Regions from separate parts of the Lysinibacillus sp. EB271-A1-10B genome, predicted to be linked through region 2. Evidence: predicted binding sites of a transcription regulator. Region 2 holds the regulator's gene; the other holds the start of a gene.
What was found. The regulator LexA, encoded in region 2, represses DNA repair genes until DNA is damaged. The targets are predictions, from matches to a motif close to CGAACATATGTTCG.

Region 1 (6,550 bases), on a different contig from region 2:
TTTCGTAAAGTAAGCTCAATTAAATCTAAAATTTCAACAGAAGGCGCGGAAATAACATGAAGATGTGTACCACCTGTTAGTTCGGATAAATAACTTGCTTGTGTTTCGTTGACACGTTGAATAAATTTTTTTACCTCATGACGGTTAGAGACCATAATGGATGCAGTAATTTCTCCATAAATAGGATGTTCAACAATAACATTTTTTACTGTCCCACCGCAATCAACTATTGTTATCAGTTCATCTTCTGCATTTTCTGCTGTATGAAAGCAAGGAATTGTCCGTTCAACGGTCTGCTGTATTTGTTCCTGATGCATATAAAGATATCCTTGGCTAGTAGCAATAATAGGCTCATTCCTAGCCTTTAATAATGTCATATCATTAACAATGACTTGTCTAGAAACATTAGCGAATTTAGCTAGGTCTGTCCCTGTTATAGGTGCTGTGCTGTTTTTTAGTTGTGCTAGAAGTTGCAGTCGGCGTTCTTCGCCTAACATTTTTTTCATAAGAGATCACCTCTGCTTGTAATAAAGGAAGCAGTTTTCCTTAAAACCTAGTGTACCATGAAGCCTTTCTAACATGGGTGAATTTTTTGTATCCAATTGGAACATTGAACATATGATACGAAGAGAGGAAGGGAGGAAAAAATTGCGTATTCATATTGTCCAAAAGGGAGACACGTTGTGGAAGATTGCGAAAGAGTACGGAGTTTCATTTGAAGATTTAAAGCGGCTTAATGCCCATCTCGCTAACCCAGACTATATTGTACCGGGCATGGAAATTATCCTACCTGAAAAAATAAACAAAGAACCACATAGAGAACATCATCGAGAAACAGATCGTGGAATGCATAGAGATGGACATAGAGAGGGGGGACATAGAGACGGACATAGGGAATCACATAAAGAGGGACACAAGGAACATATGCATAAGGAGTCACCTACAAAGCACTTTAAGGAAAAAGAAGTACAGCGACCAATGCCACCACCAATTATTGCACCACCACCACCAATGCCAGAACCACAGATGATTCCAATTCCGTATCCAATGCCGATGCCGATGCCTCAGCCAGCGCCAGTTGAGCTTAGCTGGAATCAACAAGTTGTCATGCCAAGTGTAGAGCAAACTGTATCACCAATTCAAATTCAACCACCACCACAACCTGTAGCCCAACCGACGCCAGCACCAATGCCAATGCCGCAACCGATTTTTATCATGCCACAAATGCCAGCAGTACCACATTGTGCAAGCTGCCATCAGCCAGTGCATCATCATATGTATTGGCCAATGCCGATGCATATGCCAATGCCAATGGAGCCGCAAGTTGAGGCGTATACAATGCCAGAGCAACCATCATGTGAAATGGGATGCGAAAAAGTTGCTGGGGTAGGGGATTTCTTAGAATCTAGTACATCTCCATTCTTCCCTATGAAACCAGAATTTGAAGCTATGCCGGAAATGGAACAGCCTTGTGGTTGTCATGCTCAGCCAGCTATGATGCCAAATTGGCACATGGACCCATGTTTCTGTCAGCCACCATGCCCGCCACCATGTCCACCACCATGTCCATCACATTGCCCAATGCCGTATTCGTCAGTAGGACCATGGATGTCACCGCACTTTTTCCCAGGCGGGATGACGCCTTATCGATGGTGAAAAAGCGTATATCATTGAAGAAGTAAAGCCGAATATTTGGAAGTATAAATATCAATCCAATAATTATTTTGTGAAACGAGCAAAGCAGATAGAAATAGCAGAAAAGGTGAGGGCTATTCATCGACAGCTTGGATATCTAGAACCCTCGTTGATTTTGCCTTTAATGAAAAGTGATGACGAGTATTTAATCGTGCAAGATTGGCAAGAGGGAAGTCATGGTGCTAATTTTGCTCGTAAAAAAGATCGGAAGGAATCACTGAAGTTATTAAATATGTTACATGATACACATAAAAAAATTGCTTGGCAACGTGTGCCAGGCTTGCACACCTATTCACAGCTTTTAAAATGGCAAATGCGTTTTATGCGTTTTAAAAGCAGACGGAAAGAGTTTCGCCCATTTTTAACAAAAGAAGAAATCGATCAAATTTTACATTATAGTGAGAAATCATTACAGTTAATCGCGCAGGAAGATGTACCTGAAAAAGAAATAACGCTTTTACATGGAGATGTCGTACATCATAATTTTTTATGGTGCTCAGATGGTGAATTACGTTTAATCGATTTTGATCTGGCTCACCTTGGAGAAGCGGATGATGAATATATTTTATGGTTGCATCGTGTACTGCCAGCTGTAAATTATGACCTTGGTAAAATATTTGCAGAGCTACCAGAGATGAAACGATTAGATAAAAAAAAGCTACATCGTTTAAAATATCCAAATGAGCTATTACGTGAATGGCTTTTTGCAATAGATTTACCATTAGCTCAGCAGCTGGTATTTTTAGATTATTTAGTGCCATTTACAAAACGAGCTCTCACATATTGGCCAAAACTGTGGTACGATATTGATAAAATGATAAAGAAATGACCGTCTTTCGGCGGTCATTTTTGTCTGTGAACGAATACTTGTGCTATTTCTTAATGGTAAGGAAATTATAGATTCTTAACTGTGTATAACCTAGAGCATAGTTTTCGTCTAGGCTAAAGCGCTACATTCTCGAGGTCGTTTCGATCCCTCGGGAAAAAGTGGTGAATCACTTACTTTTGCTTCGGACTCTCCAGCGCTTGTCGGATGTAAACGAGCGCTTTAGCGCATTTGTTATAGTCGAGCATTCGTTCGCAATATGCTATAATCGAAGACGATGATTGTGAGGGATTATAGAATGTATGATTATTTAAACGGGCAAATAAAGCGTATAACTCCTGAGTATATCGTCCTAGAACAACAAGGGATAGGCTGGCAGCTGAATACACCTAATCCATTTGCGTTCAGGACATCAGCACTTGAACAACAAATTTATGTACATTTGCATGTACGCGAGGATGCACAAGTGTTATATGGCTTTCCAAATTTAGACCAACGAGAGCTGTTTCGTAAACTTATTTTAGTGTCAGGGATTGGACCAAAGGGTGCGCTTGCTATTTTAGCTACTGGGAATCCACAACAGGTTATCAGTGCCATTGAACGAGAGGATGAATCGTTTTTAGTAAAGTTTCCTGGTGTCGGTAAGAAAACGGCACGTCAAATGATTCTAGATTTAAAAGGTAAACTTGGCGGATTGTTAGATACTATTGAACTACCAAGTACAGAAGATGAGCTACCGTTATTTGGTGTGAATCCATATAAACATGAGCTTGAAGAAGCTATTCTTGCCTTAATGGCACTAGGTTATTCTGAAAAAGAACTAGAAAAAATACGTCCACAGCTCGAAGATAACGACAAGCTTGAAACAACAGATGCATTTATGAAACAAGCTTTACAATTGCTATTAAAGTTAAAATAGTGAAAGGGGGGAAAGTACATGTCTGAACGTATGATGGCTAGTGAGGCAGGTAGCTATGATGAACATTTTGAATTATCTTTACGCCCACAGAGATTAGCACAATATATTGGTCAACATAAGGTAAAGGAGAATTTACAAATTTTCATTGAAGCGGCAAAGCTTCGTCAGGAAAGTTTAGATCATGTGCTGTTATATGGACCACCCGGACTTGGGAAAACTACATTAGCTGCTGTCATTGCTAATGAAATGAATGTCAATGTGCGCATGACTAGTGGCCCTGCTATCGAACGTCCTGGCGATTTAGCAGCTATTTTAAGCTCACTGGAGCCAGGAGATGTGCTATTTATTGATGAAATACATCGCCTGCCTCGTGCAATTGAAGAGGTGCTTTATCCTGCCATGGAGGATTTTTGTTTAGATATTGTCGTTGGTAAGGGCCCTGAAGCGCGTTCTGTACGACTTGATTTACCGCCATTTACACTCGTGGGTGCAACAACAAGAGCAGGTGCATTATCAGCACCTTTAAGGGATCGCTTTGGCGTATTATTAAGATTGGAGTATTATGATAATACTTCACTTGCAGAAATTGTTGTACGTAGTGCACTTTTATTTGATGTTGATATTGAACAAATAGCAGCACTTGAAATGGCAACTCGCTCACGTGGTACACCTCGTATTGCTAACCGTCTGCTAAAACGAGTACGAGATTATGCACAGGTGCTTGGAGATGGTATGATAACGGAGGGACTTGCTAAGCAAGCGCTTGAGCTATTACAAGTCGATCCTAGAGGGCTTGACCATATTGACCATAAACTTGTGACCAATATGATTGAGCGCTTCCGAGGTGGCCCAGTAGGCTTGGATACGTTGGCAGCATCTATAGGTGAAGAACGCGTTACAATTGAGGATGTGTACGAGCCATATTTGATGCAAATCGGCTTTATACAACGGACGCCGCGTGGACGTGTGGCAACACATTTGGCCTACGAACATTTTGGATATGAATATCCCCAACAAACCTAGAAGAAGGAAGTATTTTCATGCGTGTAGAAGATTTTGATTTTGAATTGCCTGAAGAGCTTATTGCACAAACCCCACTTTTGGATCGTACAGCTAGTCGATTAATGGTAGTGACGCCAGGCTCAGCAAATGTAGATCATCACCATTTTGCTCATATTTTAGATGAGTTACAAACTGGAGACTGTCTTGTGTTAAATGATACAAGAGTATTACCAGCACGTTTAATGGGTGTTAAAGAGGAGACAGGTGCTCATATAGAGGTACTGCTATTAAAGCAAATGGCGGGTACGGATGAATGGGAAACGCTTGTTAAACCAGCTAAGCGTGTAAAAGTTGGCACAGTTGTAACATTTGGAGATGGCTTACTGACAGCTACTTGTACAGGAGAGCTTGATCATGGTGGACGTACATTTGAGTTTAAATATAACGGCATTTTTTATGAAATTTTAGAGCAACTTGGTGAGATGCCACTACCTCCATATATTCGCGAAAAGTTAGAGGATAAGGATCGCTACCAAACCGTTTATGCAAAAGAGCGGGGTTCAGCAGCAGCACCAACTGCAGGTCTGCATTTTACTGAAGAATTACTAGAGCAAGTGAAAGCAAAAGGGGTCGAAGTTGTTTTTATCACTTTACATGTGGGACTTGGAACTTTCCGTCCTGTAAGTGTAGATTCAATTGAAAATCACGAAATGCATTCTGAATTTTATAGTGTAACGGAAGAAACCGCATCTATCATAAACCGAGTAAAGAGTAATGGTGGTAAAGTAATTGCAGTTGGTACAACCTCTACACGTACTTTAGAAACGATCGGCTCTAAATATGGAGGTGAAGTACGAGCAGAACAAGGTTGGACGTCTATTTTCATTTATCCGGGATATGAATTTACTGTTGTGGATGGTTTAATTACAAACTTCCATTTACCAAAGTCTACCCTTGTAATGCTTGTTAGTACGCTTGCAACAAAAGAAACAATTTTAAGTGCATACCAACAAGCTGTAGAAGAAAAATATCGTTTCTTTAGCTTTGGTGATGCTATGTTTATTCGTCCAAAAGGCGAATAAAGAAAAAATCGGAGTAATGTTTTTACTTTAGATAAGAGAGGAATTTTTATAATATGACACAACCAGCAATTCGTTATGAGCTACTTCATACTTGTAAACAAACTGGAGCACGCCTTGGTATCGTGCATACACCGCATGGCTCTTTCGAAACGCCAGCATTTATGCCTGTAGGGACACAAGCAACTGTTAAAACAATGTCACCTGAGGAATTAAAGGAAATGAATGCAGGTATTATTCTGTCAAATACGTATCATTTATGGCTACGACCTGGGAATGATATTGTTAAGGAAGCAGGGGGCCTGCATAAATTTATGAACTGGGATCGCCCGATTTTAACAGATTCAGGTGGTTTCCAAGTGTTCTCACTTAGTCAATTCCGTAAAATCGAAGAAGAAGGGGTTCATTTCCGCAATCATTTAAATGGGGACAAATTGTTTTTAAGTCCTGAAAAGGCGATGGAAATTCAAAATGATTTAGGTTCGGATATTATGATGGCTTTTGATGAATGTCCACCTTTCCCTGCGACATATGACTATATGCTGCAATCAGTAGACCGTACAACACGTTGGGCTAAACGTTGTAAAGAGGCACATAAACGTCCAGAGGACCAAGGTCTATTCGGTATTATTCAAGGGGGAGAATTCGAGGATTTACGCCGTCGTTCTGCAGAAGCATTGGTAGAGCTTGATTTCCCTGGTTATGCAATTGGAGGCTTATCTGTTGGTGAACCTAAGGACATTATGAACCGAGTATTAGAGTTTACAACACCATTAATGCCAGCAAATAAACCACGTTATTTAATGGGTGTAGGTTCACCTGACTCATTAATTGATGGTGCTATTCGAGGTATTGATATGTTTGACTGCGTATTACCAACACGTATTGCACGTAACGGTACATTAATGACATCTGAAGGCCGTTTAGTTGTTAAAAATGCAAAATATGCACGTGACTTCGGACCAATTGATCCAAACTGCGATTGCTATACATGTAAAAACTATTCACGCGCTTATATTCGTCATCTAA
Region 2 (6,550 bases):
CTGTGGGCAAAGCCCTACATCTCTCTTTTGATGAAAATTGGTACAGAGAATAAAGAAAAAGCTCTAAATGATATGAAAGATTACTACAATAAAAGATGGAAAGTTTCTAGAGAATATTGAGCAAGAGAGGTAGAAATGGCTACTTCTCTTATTTTATTTCCAAAATGTCCAATCTGTTGGACATTCTTTCGCTGTTCTATCCGTCACTTTGGCGTTTCTATCCACGTTTTTCGCTGTTCTATCCGTCACTTTGGCGTTTCTATCCACGTTTTTCGCTGTTCTATCCGTCACTTTGCCGTTTCTATCCACGTTTTTCACTGTTCTATCCATCACTTTGGCATTCTATCCACGTTTTTCGCTGTTCTATCCGTCACTTTGGCGTTTCTATCCACGTTTTTCGCTGTTCTATCCGTCACTTTGGCGTTTCTATCCACGTTTTTCGCTGTTCTATCCATCACTTTGCCGATTCTATCCACGTTTTTCACTGTTCTATCCGTCACTACTGGTTCCTTCACCTTCATCTAGAGCCTTTAAAAAGAAAAAAATCAGTAGGAAAACTCCCACTGATTAAAACGTTACTTTATTTCGTTTCTCTCTAAATGTTCCCGATATCTCCTATGGACAGTGGCTTTGCTTACGTCAAAGCTTAGCCCCCTAAGAGTCATAGCTATCTCCTCAAATGTGAAGCCTCGATTGCGGAGTTTGACGATTTCTTCTATAGGGACATCTTTACGTTCCTGACCGTTTGGGTTTCCTCGGTTAGATAAATTATTTTCAGGGCGGTAGCCATTTTCAACTGCACGACGCATACCACGACGTATTTTAGCATTGTGGATTCTACGCTGGTACTCCTCTACAATTGCTAAAATTTCTAGGAGCATCGTATCCATTTCATTTAATTGTACAGGTCCCGCGTCTCGCATAGAGAAAACATTAGTTTCAGTTTTCTGCAATAAATGCAAAACGGCCATTCGAGCATTTCCACGTCCTAAACGTGTTTCATCCTGCACAAATAATGCTGTTACTTCTTTTTCTTTTATGAAATCGAGCATTTCTAGTAAACCCTCTCGTTCCACATCATAGCCGCTATGCTTATCCTTAAAAACAAGTTTCACTTCGTAGCCCTGTTCCTTAGCATAGCGTACTAACTCCTCCTCCTGTCGCTCTAATGAGGAGCTTTGTGTCTCTTTTTCTGTACTCACACGGCAATAGACAACAGCCGATTGTTGTTTTGTTATCATTTTACATTTCTCGCAATTTCAATTGAATTTATAGGATTGGATTGGTCGTCACCCACTACTGGAATCACTAGAGAATTACCTGCAATAATTCGTACGTTCGATAATTCATTTTCTGCCTTAACAAGCTTAATCCATTCATCCGATTTCATTTTACCACGGTACTGTTCGGCTAACGACCATAAACTATCACCATGTTCGACTTCAATTTCTGCGTATGTAACATCTCCTGGATCTGTTATAAAAAGATATGCTGTAAATAGAAGACAAGCTCCTAATAAAGTTGTAATATGTGGATTTTTTTTAAACCAGTTCATGTGTATAACCCCTTTTCAAGAATGTCTGTTCGGAATATATGTTCTTATAATAATGCGAACAAACGTTTTTGTCAAACACTTTTCGAACCTATGTTTGCTTAAGTGTTCGCATTCTGCTATACTACTAATAAGTAGAATGACTAGAAAAAAGAGGTGAGCAATCATGAAAAAAGTTTCGAAAAGACAAGAGGCCATATTAGATTTCATTAAAGAAGAGGTACGCGCAAAGGGTTATCCACCATCTGTACGTGAAATTGGTGAAGCAGTTGGACTTGCTTCAAGCTCTACAGTTCATGGACATTTAGCTCGTTTGGAGCAAAAAGGCTTAATTCGACGCGATCCAACTAAACCACGTGCCATTGAAATTCTAGAGCCAGAGGACTCTATTCAAAAGCAACAAGTTATTCATGTACCACTTGTTGGGAAGGTTACTGCAGGTTCTCCGATAACTGCTGTTGAAAATATCGATGAATATTTCCCGCTACCGGATATTTATGGTACAAGTGAAGATCAGTTATTTATGCTAGAAATTATGGGTGAATCAATGATTGAAGCTGGCATTTTAGACGGAGATTTAGTTATTGTTAAACAAAAATCAACAGCTGATAATGGTGATATTGTCGTAGCAATGACTGAAGAGAATGAAGCAACTGTAAAGCGTTTCTTTAAGGAAAAGAGTCATTTCCGTTTACAGCCTGAAAACGCAACAATGGAGCCAATTATCGTAGACCAAGTTTCTATTTTGGGTCATGTTGTAGGTCTTTATCGTCGTGTTCATTAAAAGTATCTCAATAGCAACGTACAAAAAGAGGATTCTATGTTCACAAATGGGCATATACCTCTTTTTCTTATTTTTCGAGTGCCATTTTATACACTAAAAAAGAACCCACCTTATATGGATTCTTCCCTCTAGCAATGTCTTTAGTTAATTTCCATCCTAAGCCATGTAATGCTTATCAAGTTTTATGCCTCTACCTTGAATTTCAAACTCGCCTCTACAAATGCAGTGAATAATTTTTTTGATGCTTCATCTCCTACAATGGCTAGCTCTTCAGGATGCCATTGTACTGCTAGACAAAATGGTAAATCTTCGTGTACTACGGCTTCAACGATACCATCACTTGATTTGGCTGCCACTTTCAATTTTTCTGCTGCTACGTTTATTGCCTGATGATGAAATGAATTCACCGGAATTTTTTCTTCCTCAATAATTGTTGTTAATAATGTATCCGATGTTAGATCAACATGATGTGTAGCAACGCCCCGTGCCGCTTGTTGCGTATGCTTTATTAATTTTTTACTATGATATTCACTATCAATATCCTGATAGAGAGTGCCTCCAAACACAACATTTAGCATTTGAATCCCTCGACAAATGCCGAAAATCGGCATTTTCCGAATAGAGGCCGCTTCAATCAAGGAAAGTTCTACTGAATCCCTTTCCGGATGAATCTTCCCTAACTTTGGTGTAGGTTCTGCACCAAAAAGAAATGGATGTACATCATGTCCGCCCGATAGTAATAATCCGTCCGTCAACGATAAAATTTGTGCTACATCCTCTTCAACTCCAATCGGAATTATAAGAGGTACACCCCCAGCTTCAATTATACTTTTGCTATAAGCAGCATTTAATCTTGAGGACAAATTATCCTCCGCAAAGGCTGTTATTCCGATAATTGGTTTCATGTTATCCCCTCCATGATCTTTATCTAGCATTAACTACCTATAAAAGCTCGAAGACTATTAATCATCGAATGAATCCCCCACTGATTAATTACCAAAATCCAAGATACCAGTTCATCAACGCATCCCCATAGAAATAGATAATAATAGCAGCTAAAGCAATAGAAGGTCCGAATGGTATAGGCGTTTTTCTTCCCTGTCCGCGTACTTTTAATACTACTATTCCAACAATCATGCCAATTACAGCAGCTAAAAATAGCGTCAGAAGTGCATGTATTGTCCCGAGTACAAGACCAAGTAAAAAGAATAATTTAATATCACCCCCACCCATTCCACCTCTTGATAGGACAGCTATACAATATAATATGCCAAAACCTACCAAGGCTCCAACTATACTGTCCCACCACGGAGACAAAGGAGATATGACGCGTCCCAAAACTAGCAATGGTAAAAAGAATAATAGCACTTTATTGGGAATAAGCATATAAGCAAAATCCGACACGACAATAATGACTAATAATGAAATTAATAATAGTGCTACAAAAAATTCTGTACTGAAGCCCAATTTCCAATAAGCAAAGGCAAAAAACACACCTGTTATAAGTTCCATCAATGGATAAATCCAAGAAATTTTGTGACCACAGCTACGGCATTTTCCCCCAAGAAATACATAAGACAAAACAGGTATCAAATCAAACGCCGTCAGCTGTCTCTTACAAGAAGTGCAATGCGAGGGCGGACGCACAATGGACTCCTTCAAAGGCACACGTAAACCAACTACATTAAAAAATGAGCCTAAAACGAGCCCAAATACAAAAACAGTAATTGTATAAGCAATCTCCATTTTTATTTCCTCCTATACTAATAGACGCCCATACATCGGATGTATGCGCGCCATCAAATTTATTGTTGTCCTTCATAATAGAACGTCGTTACTTGTATGGTAGATTTTAAGGTTGTATCGGCGTCCTCCTGGAATTTCTCTTCTTCACCAGTCAACGTGAAATCGATAGCATCAATTTTCATCACACGATCAATTTTTTCAACCTCTTTTATAAACTCGACCATTGCTTCATTATCCAGTGCGACAACATCAATACTAAATGTTACTAGTTTTAATTCTTTTGGTAAGGAGTCTTTAGTGAAAGTAGCAGTTGGTATTTTATCTTTCGCTTCAGGTGTTTCATCATTTTTAGCAACAGCTTGTTCCTCAGCTTCATTTGCAGGTTGCTTTGGTTTAGCCTGTTCCTCAGAATTTATCGAGTTTGGATCTGTCATAGTAGAATCCATTACGAGCGAATCATAATTATTAAAGTCCATAGCTTCTACCCGTGTTCCCGTCACCGCTTCAATCTCTTCAATATTTCGAATTACCTCTTCAATAGCTCGTGTTTGAGGTACTTTTTTACGCAATGATAAATTACTTGCACTAGTTGATTTACCTTTCTCTTCAATTAAAGCAATCTGCTTCTGAATTGTTGATATTTCTTGTTGAAGGGAGTTAATTGAACTTTCCTTCGCATCTACTTCTTCTAATTTAGGTGTTACTATATAGTAATATAGCGCAAATAAAATGGCTGCAATGAAAGCTGTTAAGATAATAATCGTTGAATTTTTACTACTAGTCATGATTCTTTACCTCCAGCGAGAAATTTAAAATCAATTCCTAATATAATCGTTGCCGAATAACGAGGCACTTCCTTAAACTTGTTCTTCGCACTTTCTTCCTCTTGATTCCCTATAGATACATCAAAATTAGAAATAGTATCAACCTGAATATCATTGAAATAGCGGCTTGCTGTTAGCTTTTCTAAATAAGATGATATTGCTGACATTGTTTCAAAATCAGCCGTAACCTCAACATTTTTTTCACCAAATACATAATCCCTTAAATACGTTTGCTCTGGTAACAATACTTGGGTTTCATCCATTAAGGGGGTCACTGGATACGAGACCTTTTCCACAAATTGTACAGATTGTTTCAATGAGCCTTTGTTCACATTTTGCTTTACATCTAACTCAGTTTGAAGTTGTTCGTGTTGGGATGAAAGCTCCACTTCCTGCGCACTTAATTTTGTAAGATCACTTTTTGCTTGGAAAAACAAAAAAACCATATATCCTACTATCATACCAATAAGAATAATAAATACTATATATATTGAAGTAGGGGTTGAATGCTTCTTTTCCAAATTCGGCAAGAGGTTAATTTCTGGTACCATTAGTTAACCTCCTTTAATGCAAGTCCAATTAAGCTTGCAAATTCCTCTGAAAATTGAGGGAATGATTTTTGAATGACTGAATCATTTAACATAATAATCGGTGTCGGAAAATTATTTTCTAACAAATCTTTAATCGTAGGAAGTAGTGGATTATCTCCTAGAATGATAATCTCATCGACACTTTTCTCACCTTTATGTAAGGAAAACTTAAAAAAATTCATGATACGATCGATTTCAAGCATTTGATCGGTAAGAATGATACGATAATTGTCATCAGCATCTAAACGATAAGAAAAACTAAACTCCTCAATCTCTTCAAACTTCCATTCCGATAAATCTGTATCAAACGATTGATACCGTAAAAACTCCAGTTGGCCATATGAAAAAATACTAATCGACAATTCATTGATGGACCAATCCGCTATTAAATAAGTTCGATTATCTTTTATTAACTGCAAATGCTCTAACAGACGAATATTACACAATGTACGAATATCTGCTACTTGAGGTTCTAATGTAGCATCGAGTAATAGTCCAATCATTTTCGTCACTTCTTCTGAAGGTGCTGCAAATAGCATCGCCTGTCCATCACTAGGTTTTGGATCATACACATCAATAAGAGGATCTTGAAATGGAAGATGAATGGACTGACCAAGCTCCATTTCCACATACCCTTTTAATTCATTCCACTCTATATCATCAGGATGCTCAAAGCTCTTTAACAAAACGGAAGTATCCGGTACAAAAATACGCGCATTTTGCTTTTTGCCTGCCCATTTTGCCACATTATTTTTCATGACATCAAACAATTCCATTTCATCATGAATAACAGAACCTTCAACAACTCCCTGTGCTAATGGCATTTCATAGCCCTTCCATTGTGACGGGTCAGTACCTTTTGCCACAATCGCACGCAATATATAATCCTTTATCTCAATCGACACATGCGATTTTTTCTTTTTTGTAAACATAGGGAAAGATGCCTCCTTTTTCTGATATCTATTTTATTAATCTATATAAATTAATCATTCAATTGAACATCCAATTTACATTGGATGTTCTGTGAAAAATTAATTATTTATTCATAGCTCCA

Region 1: a site for LexA is predicted at 2,763-2,776, ahead of ruvA (Holliday junction branch migration protein RuvA). Genes of this name have one in related genera too.

What each region holds. Positions count from the first base shown of each region.
Region 1 covers NZ_JBYTDL010000015.1:18,721-25,270, reverse strand. Annotated here, with positions in the region: gene AC3WSK_RS17695 (transcription repressor NadR) at 1-506, opposite strand, end outside; gene AC3WSK_RS17690 (LysM peptidoglycan-binding domain-containing protein) at 649-1,656, shown strand; gene AC3WSK_RS17685 (phosphotransferase) at 1,727-2,524, shown strand; gene ruvA (Holliday junction branch migration protein RuvA) at 2,820-3,440, shown strand; gene ruvB (Holliday junction branch migration DNA helicase RuvB) at 3,459-4,463, shown strand; gene queA (tRNA preQ1(34) S-adenosylmethionine ribosyltransferase-isomerase QueA) at 4,481-5,524, shown strand; gene tgt (tRNA guanosine(34) transglycosylase Tgt) at 5,578-6,550, shown strand, end outside.
Region 2 covers NZ_JBYTDL010000001.1:50,119-56,668, forward strand. Annotated here, with positions in the region: gene AC3WSK_RS00270 (DJ-1/PfpI family protein) at 1-53, shown strand, start outside; gene AC3WSK_RS00275 (hypothetical protein) at 154-330, opposite strand; gene AC3WSK_RS00280 (hypothetical protein) at 330-500, opposite strand; gene AC3WSK_RS00285 (YneB family resolvase-like protein) at 576-1,241, opposite strand; gene yneA (cell division suppressor protein YneA) at 1,238-1,555, opposite strand; gene lexA (transcriptional repressor LexA) at 1,719-2,336, shown strand; gene AC3WSK_RS00300 (gamma-glutamyl-gamma-aminobutyrate hydrolase family protein) at 2,519-3,241, opposite strand; gene AC3WSK_RS00305 (prepilin peptidase) at 3,330-4,082, opposite strand; gene AC3WSK_RS00310 (potassium transporter) at 4,142-4,867, opposite strand; gene AC3WSK_RS00315 (PilN domain-containing protein) at 4,864-5,457, opposite strand; gene pilM (type IV pilus biogenesis protein PilM) at 5,457-6,428, opposite strand; gene AC3WSK_RS00325 (prepilin-type N-terminal cleavage/methylation domain-containing protein) at 6,532-6,550, opposite strand, start outside.